DNA from 2 places in the Lysinibacillus sp. FSL M8-0337 genome. Region 2 is predicted to be linked to the other one. Evidence: a T-box and tRNA genes for the amino acid it is inferred to sense, from the RefSeq annotation. Region 2 holds a T-box; the other holds one or more tRNA genes.
What was found. A T-box is a leader RNA that pairs with one kind of tRNA and senses whether it is charged. The one in region 2 lies ahead of argS (arginine--tRNA ligase), so its partner is inferred to be a tRNA-Arg.
Positions count from the first base shown of each region.

Region 1: it has a tRNA-Arg gene. The T-box ahead of argS (arginine--tRNA ligase) is inferred to sense a tRNA for this amino acid. The anticodon was not compared.

Region 1 is NZ_CP151996.1:3,744,074-3,750,069, reverse strand. It holds gene MKY08_RS18285 (YvcK family protein) at 1-643, shown strand, start outside; gene whiA (DNA-binding protein WhiA) at 734-1,681, shown strand; gene MKY08_RS18275 (HPr family phosphocarrier protein) at 1,794-2,051, shown strand; gene clpP (ATP-dependent Clp endopeptidase proteolytic subunit ClpP) at 2,220-2,807, opposite strand; tRNA gene MKY08_RS18265 (tRNA-Arg) at 3,115-3,189, shown strand; gene MKY08_RS18260 (basic amino acid ABC transporter substrate-binding protein) at 3,695-4,489, shown strand; gene MKY08_RS18255 (amino acid ABC transporter permease) at 4,585-5,289, shown strand; gene MKY08_RS18250 (amino acid ABC transporter ATP-binding protein) at 5,286-5,996, shown strand, end outside.
Region 2 is NZ_CP151996.1:2,256,961-2,262,956, reverse strand. It holds gene MKY08_RS10725 (MFS transporter) at 1-434, shown strand, start outside; gene MKY08_RS10720 (aminotransferase class I/II-fold pyridoxal phosphate-dependent enzyme) at 541-2,001, shown strand; gene MKY08_RS10715 (hypothetical protein) at 2,295-2,609, shown strand; T-box leader at 2,752-2,969, shown strand; gene argS (arginine--tRNA ligase) at 3,011-4,684, shown strand; gene MKY08_RS10705 (MFS transporter) at 4,873-5,996, shown strand, end outside.

The DNA.
Region 1 (5,996 bases), 1.5 Mb from region 2:
TATTAGTGAGATGGGAAAAGTGCTAAAAGTACATGGGCGAGTGATTCCAGCTGCTAATAAAAAGATTACTTTACATGCCGAGTTAGAAGATGGCGTAATAATTGAAGGTGAGTCTAAAATCCCGACAGCATCAAAACGCATTAACCGCGTTTTTTTAGTGCCTGAAAATGTGCAACCGCTACCAGAAGCAATACGGGCAATTCATCGGGCAGACTATATTTTAATAGGACCTGGAAGCTTATATACGAGTATTATTCCGAATTTGCTTGTGAAAGCAATTGGGGAGGCTGTTGTAAAAGCAAGGGGCCGCAAAATTTATGTATGTAATTTAATGACTCAAAAAGGTGAGACAATTTCCTATACAGCAGGGGACCATGTGCAAGCAATACACAAGCATGTTGGTAATTCTTTTATCGATTCTATTTTAGTCAATGATGAGCAACTGCCACATCCTGTTAAAGAACTGTATAAAGAAGAATGTGCAGAGCCCGTAACATTTGATGTTGGAAAGCTTGAAAGTATGGGATTAGAAGTTATTAAACGAGATATTGCAACCATTCGACCTGATGGGACAGTTCGCCATAATGCGGCAAATGTTGCAAAATGGCTTGTGGATTATGCAAAAATCTTACCCAAAAAGTAAGGAAGCCTACAATAGAGTCCTAAAGAATGCTTGTTGTATATGGTAAGATGAACATATACATAGAAATAAAGGTCGAAAGGGGGGCGTGCTATGTCATTTGCTTCAGAAACAAAAAAAGAGCTTACACAGGTAGAAGCGGACGATTACTGTATGAAAGCGGAAGTATCCGCGTTAATTCGTATGAATGGTTCGTTATCTTTTGCTAACAAACAACTTAGCTTAGACGTGCAAACCGAAAACGCTGCAATCGCACGAAGGCTTTATACGATAATGAAGAAGTTGTATCCATATAATGTGGAGCTACTTGTACGTAAGAAAATGCGATTGAAAAAAAATAATGTATATATATGTCGTGTACGTGAGGGTGCACGTGAATTGCTCATTAATTTAGCTATTATTTCAGATGATTTTCAATTTAATCATACGATTTCTAAAGAGCTGATTAAAAAGAGTGGTCATAAAAGAGCCTACTTACGTGGAGCGTTTTTAGCAGGTGGCTCGGTAAATAATCCAGAAACGTCTGCCTATCATTTAGAAATTTATTCTTTGTATAAAGAGCATGGTGAGGCATTAATGGATTTAATGAACGAATTTGAATTGAATGCAAAAACCATTGAACGCAAGAAGGGCTTTGTGACATACTTAAAGGAAGCGGAAAAGATTTCCGACTTTTTAAATATTGTCGGAGCCCATCAAGCCATGATGAAATTTGAAGATGTTCGTATATTACGCGATATGCGCAATAGTGTGAATCGGATTGTCAACTGTGAAACAGCAAACTTGAATAAAACGATAGGTGCTGCACTGCGTCAGGTAGAAAATATTCGATTTATCGAAAATTCCATTGGCTTGGATCAGTTGCCAGAAAAACTGCGCGAAATTGCACGCCTACGTGTGGAATACCAAGATGTGACGTTAAAAGAACTTGGTGAAATGGTATCAAGTGGAACGGTTAGTAAATCAGGAGTCAATCATCGATTGCGTAAAATAGACGAAATAGCAGATGCATTAAGAAGAGGTGAAAAGATAGGCGGTTAAGTTTTCATGCGTATTTGATATGAAAGCAAGCACAATCGCTTATTGTTCTTCTGCTGTTAAGTGAGGTAATATAATACTAATAGATGAACGGTAGTGAAGGGGAGTATTGCGAATGACTGAAAAAACAGTCCAGGTAAAATTAAAATTAGGACTTCAAGCTAGACAAGCAGCGTTGTTTGTACAGGAAGCAAATCGTTTCAGCGCTGATATTTTTCTTGAGAAAGACGATAAAAAAGTAAATGCCAAATCCATTATGGGTGTAATGAGCTTAGCCATTGCAAAAGGCACGAAGGTTGTTTTAAGCAGTGAAGGTAGCGATGCAGAGCAAGCGGTTTCATCCTTAGCTGCGCTTATTGAAAAGGAAGACTAATCAAAAACCTCTAAGTCATAAGAGCTTAGAGGTTTTTGATATTGCCGTTGGGCGGACACAAATGAAAGTTGCGACTCTCGCTAGTGAGCGGATGTTTTATGTCTTACGTGAGAGCCTAGCACCCATTAAAAAAACCGCTAAGTCATTTGAGCTTAGCGGTTTTTCTAATTAGCGTTCGTTACGTACAAAAATATGGTCGATTAAGCCGTATTCTTTCGCACGTTCAGCTGTCATGAAGTTATCACGGTCAGTATCTCTTGAAATGACTTCTAATGGCTGACCTGTACGTTCAGATAAAATACCATTTAATTTTTCGCGAAGGAATAAAATGCGTTTTGCCGCAATTTCAATTTCAGTCGCTTGACCTTGTGCACCACCAAGTGGTTGGTGAATCATTACTTCTGCATTTGGTAATGCATAACGTTTACCAGGTTCACCAGCAGCAAGCAGGAAAGCACCCATAGATGCAGCCATACCAATACAAATTGTTTGTACTTTTGGCTTGATGAATTGCATTGTATCGTAGATTGCCATACCAGCTGTAATCGAACCACCTGGTGAGTTAATATAAAGAGAAATATCTTTATCTGGATCTTCTGCTTCTAAGAATAGAAGCTGTGCAACGATTGAGTTTGCAACGTTGTCATCAATCGCACTACCTAATAGGATAATACGGTCTTTTAGTAGTCGTGAATAAATGTCATAAGCACGTTCACCACGACTTGTTTGTTCAATAACTGTAGGAATTAAATTCATGTTAAATCCTCCTTAAAAAGCTAAATTCGAATACTTTTACTGAAATCATCCATTATATTTCAGTTGTAACCTTATCATACACATTATAGTCAGGGAAGGTCAAATATTAACGCTGATATTAAAAAATAAAATACATAACAAAAATAATAATTTATAGTTGAAAAATGGGCAAGACGTTTGTATAATGGAAAGGTCGTAAGTTAAAGTACAGTACACTATTTTGCAGGTATGCTTCTGAAATGAGGGTTATCTACATGATGCTTTACCGTAAAGCCTTAGAGTGAGTACTTTTTTTTTATGTTCAATTGCCCTCGTGGTGTAATGGATAACACGTAAGATTCCGGTTCTTGCACTGGGGGTTCGATTCCCTCCGAGGGCGCCATTTTACTGATTATTTGATATACTTTTATAGCTCGTTCTCCTATAAGTAGTTTAGCAGCCTGCTTAGGGGAGAAAGAGAGGAATAGGAGGGAATATTGTCCCGTAGGCATTATTCCCAGATTTATTCCTTTCTAAACCTTCAAAAAGCAACAACTCCAAAAAGTTTTTTAGTGAACATACCGAACGTGAGGCTAGCACGCTAGCCCAAAAGAAGAATCCTATCTGAGGGGATTCTTTTTTTGTGCTCCAAAATATCTAAAATCTGTATAAAAACAATCTTAAAATTGCATAAGTATACATTTTACGACGAACATCTTGTTTTTATTACATAATTTTTCTTCATTATGTTTAGTAAAATTCATTTTTATGAAAAAATAATCACTTTTATACGAAATCGTATTGTATATCAACTCTATTGACACTATAATTGACCTAATAGTCTAACATTTCCGAATTGAGAAAAATGAAGTGATCGGAAAATCATTAAATGTTTAGGGGGAAAAACTATGAAAAAACGTTTTTGGACGTTATTGATGATCGTGGCGGCATTTACGCTTGTGCTAGCGGGCTGCGGTGCTAAAGAAGACACATCTACTGGCGATGCACCGGCTGATGGTGGCGCGAAGGACAAGGTGTATAAGGTAGGAACAGAGGCTACATTTGCACCGTTCGAGTCAATTGACGATAAAGGGAATATTGTGGGATTAGATGTCGATATTTTGCAAGCGATTGCGGATGAAATGGGCTTTAAAGTAGAATGGGAAAACATTGGCTGGGAGCCAGTATTCCAAACAATTAAAAATGGTGAAACACATATCGGTGCTTCTGGTATTACGATCAATGAAGAACGTAAAGCATCATTTGATTTTACAGAACCATATTATGAATCTCAATTATTAATCGTTGTAAAAGAAGATTCTAATATTAAGTCTTTAGCAGATTTAAAAGATAAAAAGATTTCTGTACAAATTAATGCAACGGGTCATATGGCAGCAAAAAAATTACAAGGTGATGCAAGTACAAACATCATGGCATTTGAAAACCAACCTGTTGCTATTCAAGAAATGTTAAACGGTAACGTAGATGCAACAATTGGCGACAATGCAGTTATTTATGAATATATCAAGGCGAATCCAAATGCAAAACTTAAAGTAATTGAAGATGATGCATTTGAAAAAGAATACTATGGCTTTATGGTGAAAAAAGGCAATACGGAGTTATTAAAACTATTAAATGAAGGTCTACAAAAAATTAAAGACAATGGTAAATTAGCAGAAATTACTGGTCAGGACTTTAAGTAATAAATGATGCCGTTAGCCCTAATCATGCTAGCGGCTCATTTGATTTATTAGGGGATTTAATAGTAGAGAATTTGAATGGGAAAGTAGGGGTTCTGATGGACATCTTTGATTTACAATGGGACATAGTTTGGAACTACCGTGATATGTTTATACGTGGTATAGGTATAACAATCATTTTAACACTCAGCGGTTATTTTGGTGGTATTATTTTAGGCTTACTATTAGGTTTAGGAAAACTATCGCAAAATAAATTAATTTACTGGCCATCTAAACTATATGTGGATTTATTCCGTGGAACACCAATGCTTGTGCAAATTTTACTAATTCATTTAGCGGTTATTCCAACAATTTTTGGTCATTCATTAGGTTATATGGTTTCTGGTATTACAGCACTTGTATTAAACTGTGCTGCTTATAATGCAGAAATTTTTCGTGCGGGTATTCAGAGCATTGATAAAGGGCAAATGGAAGCAGCACGTTCACTTGGCTTAACACACAATCAAGCGATGAAAAAAGTAATTTTACCACAAGCTTTTAGACGTATGATTCCACCACTTGGTAACGAATTTATTGCGTTACTAAAAGATTCTTCTCTAGTAACGGTTATTGCAGCACCAGATATTTTATATGCAAGTAAAGTAGTAGCGGGTGCGAGCTTCCGTTTCTGGGAACCGTATATTGTCGCTGCCCTACTATACTTGGTTTTAACATATGTTGTAACAAAGGTAGTCGCATTTATAGAGAAGCGATTTAGCAATAGTTATGTCCCTCGTAAAGCAGAAGGGAGAGAAGCAAGATGATTAAAATTGAAAACCTACACAAATACTTTGGGAAGCTAGAAGTATTGAAGGGTATTGATTACGAAATACAAGAAAAGCAAGTGGTTTGTGTCATTGGTCCTTCAGGGTCAGGGAAAAGTACTTTTTTACGTTGCATCAATATGCTCGAAGAAGTAACGGACGGTGCCATTTATATAGAAGATATCAAGATAAATGCACCAAAAACAAATATTAATGCCATCCGAGCAGAAGTCGGGATGGTGTTCCAACAATTTAATTTGTTCCCTCATATGAATGTCATTGATAATGTTACAATGGCGCCAATGCAAATTCGTAAAATGAGTCGTGCGGATGCAGAGCAATTAGGTCATGAGCTTTTGAAAAAGGTCGGTCTTGATAGCAAAGCTTATAGCTATCCAGAACAGCTTTCAGGTGGACAACAACAACGAGTAGCGATTGCTAGAGCGTTAGCGATGAAACCAAAGGCTATATTATTCGATGAACCAACTTCTGCACTTGACCCAGAAATGGTGAAAGAAGTATTAGATGTTATGAAAAATCTAGCATCTGAAGGGATGACAATGATTGTAGTCACACATGAAATGGGCTTTGCGCGAGAAGTGGGCGATCGTGTTGTGTTCATGGATGGTGGTTTTATTGTAGAGGAAGGTACGCCAGAAGAGATTTTTGGTAATCCACAAAATGAGCGAACAAAAGCCTTTTTAGGG
Region 2 (5,996 bases):
TTGGTTTATCTTTTCTGTTCATTAGTAGTGGTGTGGGCATCATTACTACAGTATCCAATGACCTTATTATTTCATCAGTTATTCCTGAAAAAGCGGGTGGGGCCTCGTCGGTAAGTGAAACGGCCTATGAAGTTGGCGTTGTCCTTGGTACGACGTTAATTGGGGGAGCGATTACATGGTGGTATAGACAATCGTTTTTATTACCAGATTATCTTCAGGCTAAGATTTCAGAAGGTTCGACAGATACGCTTGCAGGTACTTTAGCGGTAAGTGAGTCGTTACCAAAAGATTCCTCGACTGAATTGCTCAATATTGCAAACTCTGCCTTCCTAAAGGGCGTTGAATATACGAGCTTAGCAGCATTTTGTTTCATATTACTTACGGCTATTTTAACTTTCTTTTTTATTAAAGAAGAGCATCCCTCTAATCATTGAAATTAGGGGGATTTTTTAGTGGAGAACGGATGATTGGTAGGGTGACCAACAATAATTGCTAAAAACATGGCACGTTGCACAACTTAAAATGAAGGAATGATGATGTATGAATAACAATATCGATAGCATAATTGAACTAGAAGAGATGATGGTAAACTTTATAAGAAAATTTTTATCAGAGCAGCAAAATTTGCATAGCCAAAAGGTCATTGAATTCTCAAACGCCAATATATTTCAACTATTGGATGATTTAGCAATACCAAGTGAAGGTAGACCGATGTGCGACGTTCTATCTGATGCAGTAGAATATATTTATAAATATAGAGCTAAGCTTAATCATCCTCGCTATTTTGGTTTTGTACCAGGCCCTGCATCACTCATATCATGGGTAGCTGATGTCGTAACCAATGCTTACAATATGCATGCAGGAAGTTGGATGTCAACACCTACGGCAAGTTATATTGAAAAGGAACTCATCGCTTGGTTAAATAATAAAATTGGTTACACCGAACAATCTGGCGGAATTTTTGTATCAGGTGGTTCGATTGCAAATATTACTGCGTTAACCGTAGCGCGTGATAATAAATTGGATGGTGATCTTGCCAAAGGAATAGCCTATATTTCCGATCAAACACATTCATCCGTAATGAAAGGTCTAAAAATAATTGGTTTAAGCGACCGTAATATTAGAATTATTCCAACTGATAATTTTAAATTAAATACAATGTTGCTGCATGAACAAATAAAAGCAGACTTATCATTAGGCTTAAAGCCATTTATAGTGATTGCCAGTGCTGGTTCCACTAATACAGGAAGTATTGATCGTATGGAAGATATTCATCGCATTTGCCAAAAGTTTAACCTTTGGATGCATGTTGATGGGGCTTATGGAGCGACTGTCCTTCTGTCAAAAAAGCATAAAAGTAAGTTAAAAGGGATTGAAAATGCCGATAGCGTCAGTTGGGATGCCCATAAATGGTTATTTCAGACGTATGGTTGTGGCATGATTTTGGTTAAAAATAAAAACCTATTATTTCATAGCTTTCATACTAATCCTGAATATTTAAGGGATGCACAAATAAATAATGAAGAAATTAATTTTTGGGACTTTGGTATGGAACTGACACGGCCAGCTAGAGCGCTAAAGCTGTGGTTCACGTTGCAAGTTCTAGGGTCGGATAAGATGGAGGAATTGATTAATCATGGTATACGTCTAGCAGAATATGCAGAAAGTGAAGTTTTAAAGTACAAGGATTGGAGCATTATAACGAAAGCGAACTTGGCAATCGTCAATTTTCGATTTTCACCATCGAATTTTGACGATGAGATCATAAATAGAGTGAATACAGAAATTTCGAGAAAAATGGTAAGTAGTGCTTATGCTGGGGTCTTTACGACGATATTAAACGGCCAAGTAGTTTTAAGAATGTGTACGATTAACCCTGAAACAACTTATATGGAAATAAAGAAGACGATTGCACTTTTGGATGAGTACGCAAGAGCTATTTCTGTCAAAGTGCTGTCCGATGTCAATAAGAGCAAGGTGCTACAGACTGCCAAAAATTGAAGTTACGCTGTCGATTCACTTTCTTTCATATTTATTGAAATGTAATTATTTAATATCAAGAACATGTTTTGATTATAGGTTTTCAAAATATGTTCTTTTCTTATTGCAAAACGTATAAAAACACCATATTAGCTGTAGGTATTGTAGTTGCAAATGTAGGTGTATTATTTTAATAATCAAACAAATAATGTTAACATAGAAAGATGTATATAATTGGGAATGTTTACTTTGGTATAATCTAGGTGTAAAACTGTTACAAGCAAAAAAATATTTTCATTATAGGAGGATGAACAATGGAGACAAAAGAACAAATATTACACTTGTTATTGCAAAAGGGCTTTAAGTTTAGATTTTATGAAGATCAAAATTTACTTTTCTATACAAAAGAGATAACGGAACCTGTATTCGTTAAATGGTTTGCTGAAGAACACTGTCATTTACCGGACTGTGATTTGACGCATGTTTCGATCTCCCTTGAAATCACGAATAATCTCGAACGTGCGCAATATACTTTCTTTAATGGCATTGATAAACAATATATATTTAAAGACTTACTAGAGTTTAAAGTAGTATTGGAGAAGCTACCTAATTTAATTGAATTACGTTAATAGATATTCGCATTTTTTTAAATGAAGAAGTGAGCTTGAATGTAAGTGGAGAAATTTGACATTATCCATCGTTCGCTACTTAAACCAAAACAACGTTGACTTGAAGAATATAATCATGTAAAATATTCCAAAATTAACAATTGTACATTCTGTGAAAAAGACAGTAATTCATTTTGAGCTGCCAAGCGAGTTAGGGATGGTGTGAGCCTAATGCAGGTCGTTTGAATGAAACGCACTTTGGAGAAGTTTCCCGAAATATTAGTAGGGAATACCGGGGCGTCACCCCGTTATCAATTGAAAGTGGTCATAATAATGGCAACTAGAGTGGTACCACGGGAATGCATTGCTCTCGTCTCTTATTTGAGACGGGAGCTTTTTTATTTTGTAGAGGAGGGAATGGATTGATAACACACATTGCGAAAAGTTTAGCGATAGCATTACATCAGCAAGTAGCAGCCGAGGAGATTGAAACATTACTTGAAAAACCTAAAAATAGAGCATTGGGTGATTTTGCCCTGCCGTGTTTTAAACTGTCTAAACAGCTAGGTAAATCTCCACAAACCATTACAACTGAAATTCAAAAAAATGTAACGTGTGAGCTGATACAATCTATCGAGCTAGTTGGCGGATATGTCAATTTATTTTTAAATCAACACCTCATCACACAACAAGTATTAAGCAAAGTGATGAAAGAGCAAAAATTATATGGAACAAGTCCAATAAGTAAAGGCAGTGCCGTATTCGACTTTTCTTCACCAAATATTGCCAAGCCTTTCTCAATGGGGCATTTACGTTCAACAGTTATAGGCAATGCCCTTGCCAATCTAGCAGAGAAAAATGGCTATAAGGCTATTTGTATTAATCATTTAGGCGATTGGGGTACTCAGTTTGGAAAGTTAATTGTCGCTTATCATCTATGGGGAAACCAACAAGCAATTGAAGCTGCACCAATTAAAGAATTATTGAAAATTTATGTAAAATTTCATGAAGAAGCACAACAAGATGCAACGTTAATTGTACAAGCGCGAGCGGCATTTAAAGCGTTAGAAGAGCAAGATGAACAGGCACTTGCTCTATGGCAATGGTTTAGAGAAGTATCATTAGAAGAATTTAAGGGACTATATCAGTTGTTAGGTATTCAATTTGATCGTTACGAAGGAGAAGCGTTCTATAATGATAAAATGCCAGCGGTTGTAAGTGAATTACAAACAAAAGAACTGCTGACACTATCTGAAGGTGCATATGTGGTTGAATTAGAGGATATGCCTCCTTGTATCATAATGAAAACAGATGGCGCTACACTGTATGCTACGCGTGATTTAGCCGCTGCCTTTTATCGAAAGCAACAGTATAATCCTGAAAAAATTTACTATGTCGTGGGCAATGAACAAACATTGCATTTCCAACAGTTATTTCACGTTATTGAAAAAATGGGTTATGATTGGGCACAAGATTTACGCCATGTGGCTTTTGGAATGATACTTCAAGATGGAAAAAAGATGTCAACGCGAAAAGGGAAAATTGTTCTTCTTCATGATGTATTGACAGAAGCGATTGAGACTGCAAAACAAAGTATTCAACTGAAAAATCCACATTTACAAAATAAAGAAGAAGTAGCAAGGCAGGTTGGTGTAGGTGCCGTTATTTTCAATGACTTAAAAAATAATCGCATCCATGATATTGAATTTTCTATAAACGACATGATGCAGTTTGAAGGGGAAACGGGCCCATATATCCAATATACGCATGCACGCATTCACTCCATTTTGGACAAAGCAGATGGTCCACTTGAGGAAGTGTCTTTCCAACCGTTAGGACAACAGGCATGGCAGGTCTTGTTGTTACTTGAACAATTTCCTCGTGTAATAACGAACGCTTATGAACAAGTAGATCCTTCCATCGTAGCTAAATATGCTTTACAATTAGCTCGTGCGTTTAATAAATATTATGCAACGAATAAAATATTAACAAAAGATCGCTTACAAAGTTGCCGTTTAACATTATGTCAAGGTGTAGCTATAATTCTAAACGAAGCATTAGCTTTGTTAGGAATCGAAGCACCGAAAAATATGTGATGATGCTTCTCTAAGTTTATTGTGCCAAAAGCACAAATAAAGCAGGATGCATATAAAAATAATGAAATATTGACCGTAAGCAGAGAAAATGCTAAAAGAAGACTAGAAGAAATCGGATGTCTGACAACATTATTTATCAAGGACAATGACATAGTAGTGAACTTGGCATTAGAAAGGTATTCAACGTTATGAATAATAAACAATGGACAGCTTCGACAATCGTCGTTGTTGTCAGTATTTTTTTCGTCGCCCTCAATATGCGACCAGCTGTAACTAGCATAGGGCCACTATTTAATGTGTTAATGGAGTCTCTTCAAGTATCCAATACGCAAATGAGTTTATTAACATCCATTCCTGTCTTTTGTATGGGGCTTTTTGCACCAGTGGCTGTTCCGTTACAGCGACGGCTTGGTACAAAGTTTTCAATTGCACTACTTTTAACTATTATTGGGTTAGCCAATGGACTTCGATGGTTACAGGAAAGCTTCGTTTTGCTTGTGGTTACAAGTTTTGCTGCTGGTCTTGCCATCGCTATTATCGGGCCGATGGTAAATGCATTTATTAAAGAACAATTTCCAAATCGTTTTGCAACGGTAGTTGGCGTGTATTCTTTTGGCATTGGGACAGGTGCAACATTAAGTGCGGCATTAACGGTATCATTTTATAATGGGTTTCATAAAGATTGGACCATTGCCCTTGGTAGCTGGGCAATGCTGGCTGTGCTTGCTCTTATAATTTGGTTGCTTGTTATCCCAAATCAGGTAGAGCAGTCGTCTGTACAAAAGGATGAGCGAACAAAGGAAGCTGTACGTAATCCGTGGAAAAACAGCCGTGCGTGGACGATTTTACTTTATTTTGGTTTTCAAACATCGTTATTTTTCTCGATGATGTCTTGGTTAACGCCTATTTTACAAGATAAAGGCTTAACACTCGTTGCTGCCAGTTCGATGTTAACTTTTCTGTCAATCATACAGATGATAGGAAATATAGTTGTCCCGATCCTAATGGAAAAATGGTCAAATCGTATTCGATGGCTATTGTCATTAGGAATTATCGGTGTTATCGGTTTTGCACTATTATGGTTAGGAACGGGATGGCTAGTATGGATTGGCGTTCTTATTATTGGGATTGTGCTAAGTGGATTGTTTCCTATTGGTTTATTATTACCATTGGATGAAGCACGCTCGCATGAAGAGGCCAATAGCTGGTCCTCAATGGTCATGTCTGGTGGATTTATGATGAGCGCAATTATTCCTACACTAATCGGTTATTGCTATGATTTAACAGGTAACCATTCGTTTACCTTCGTTAT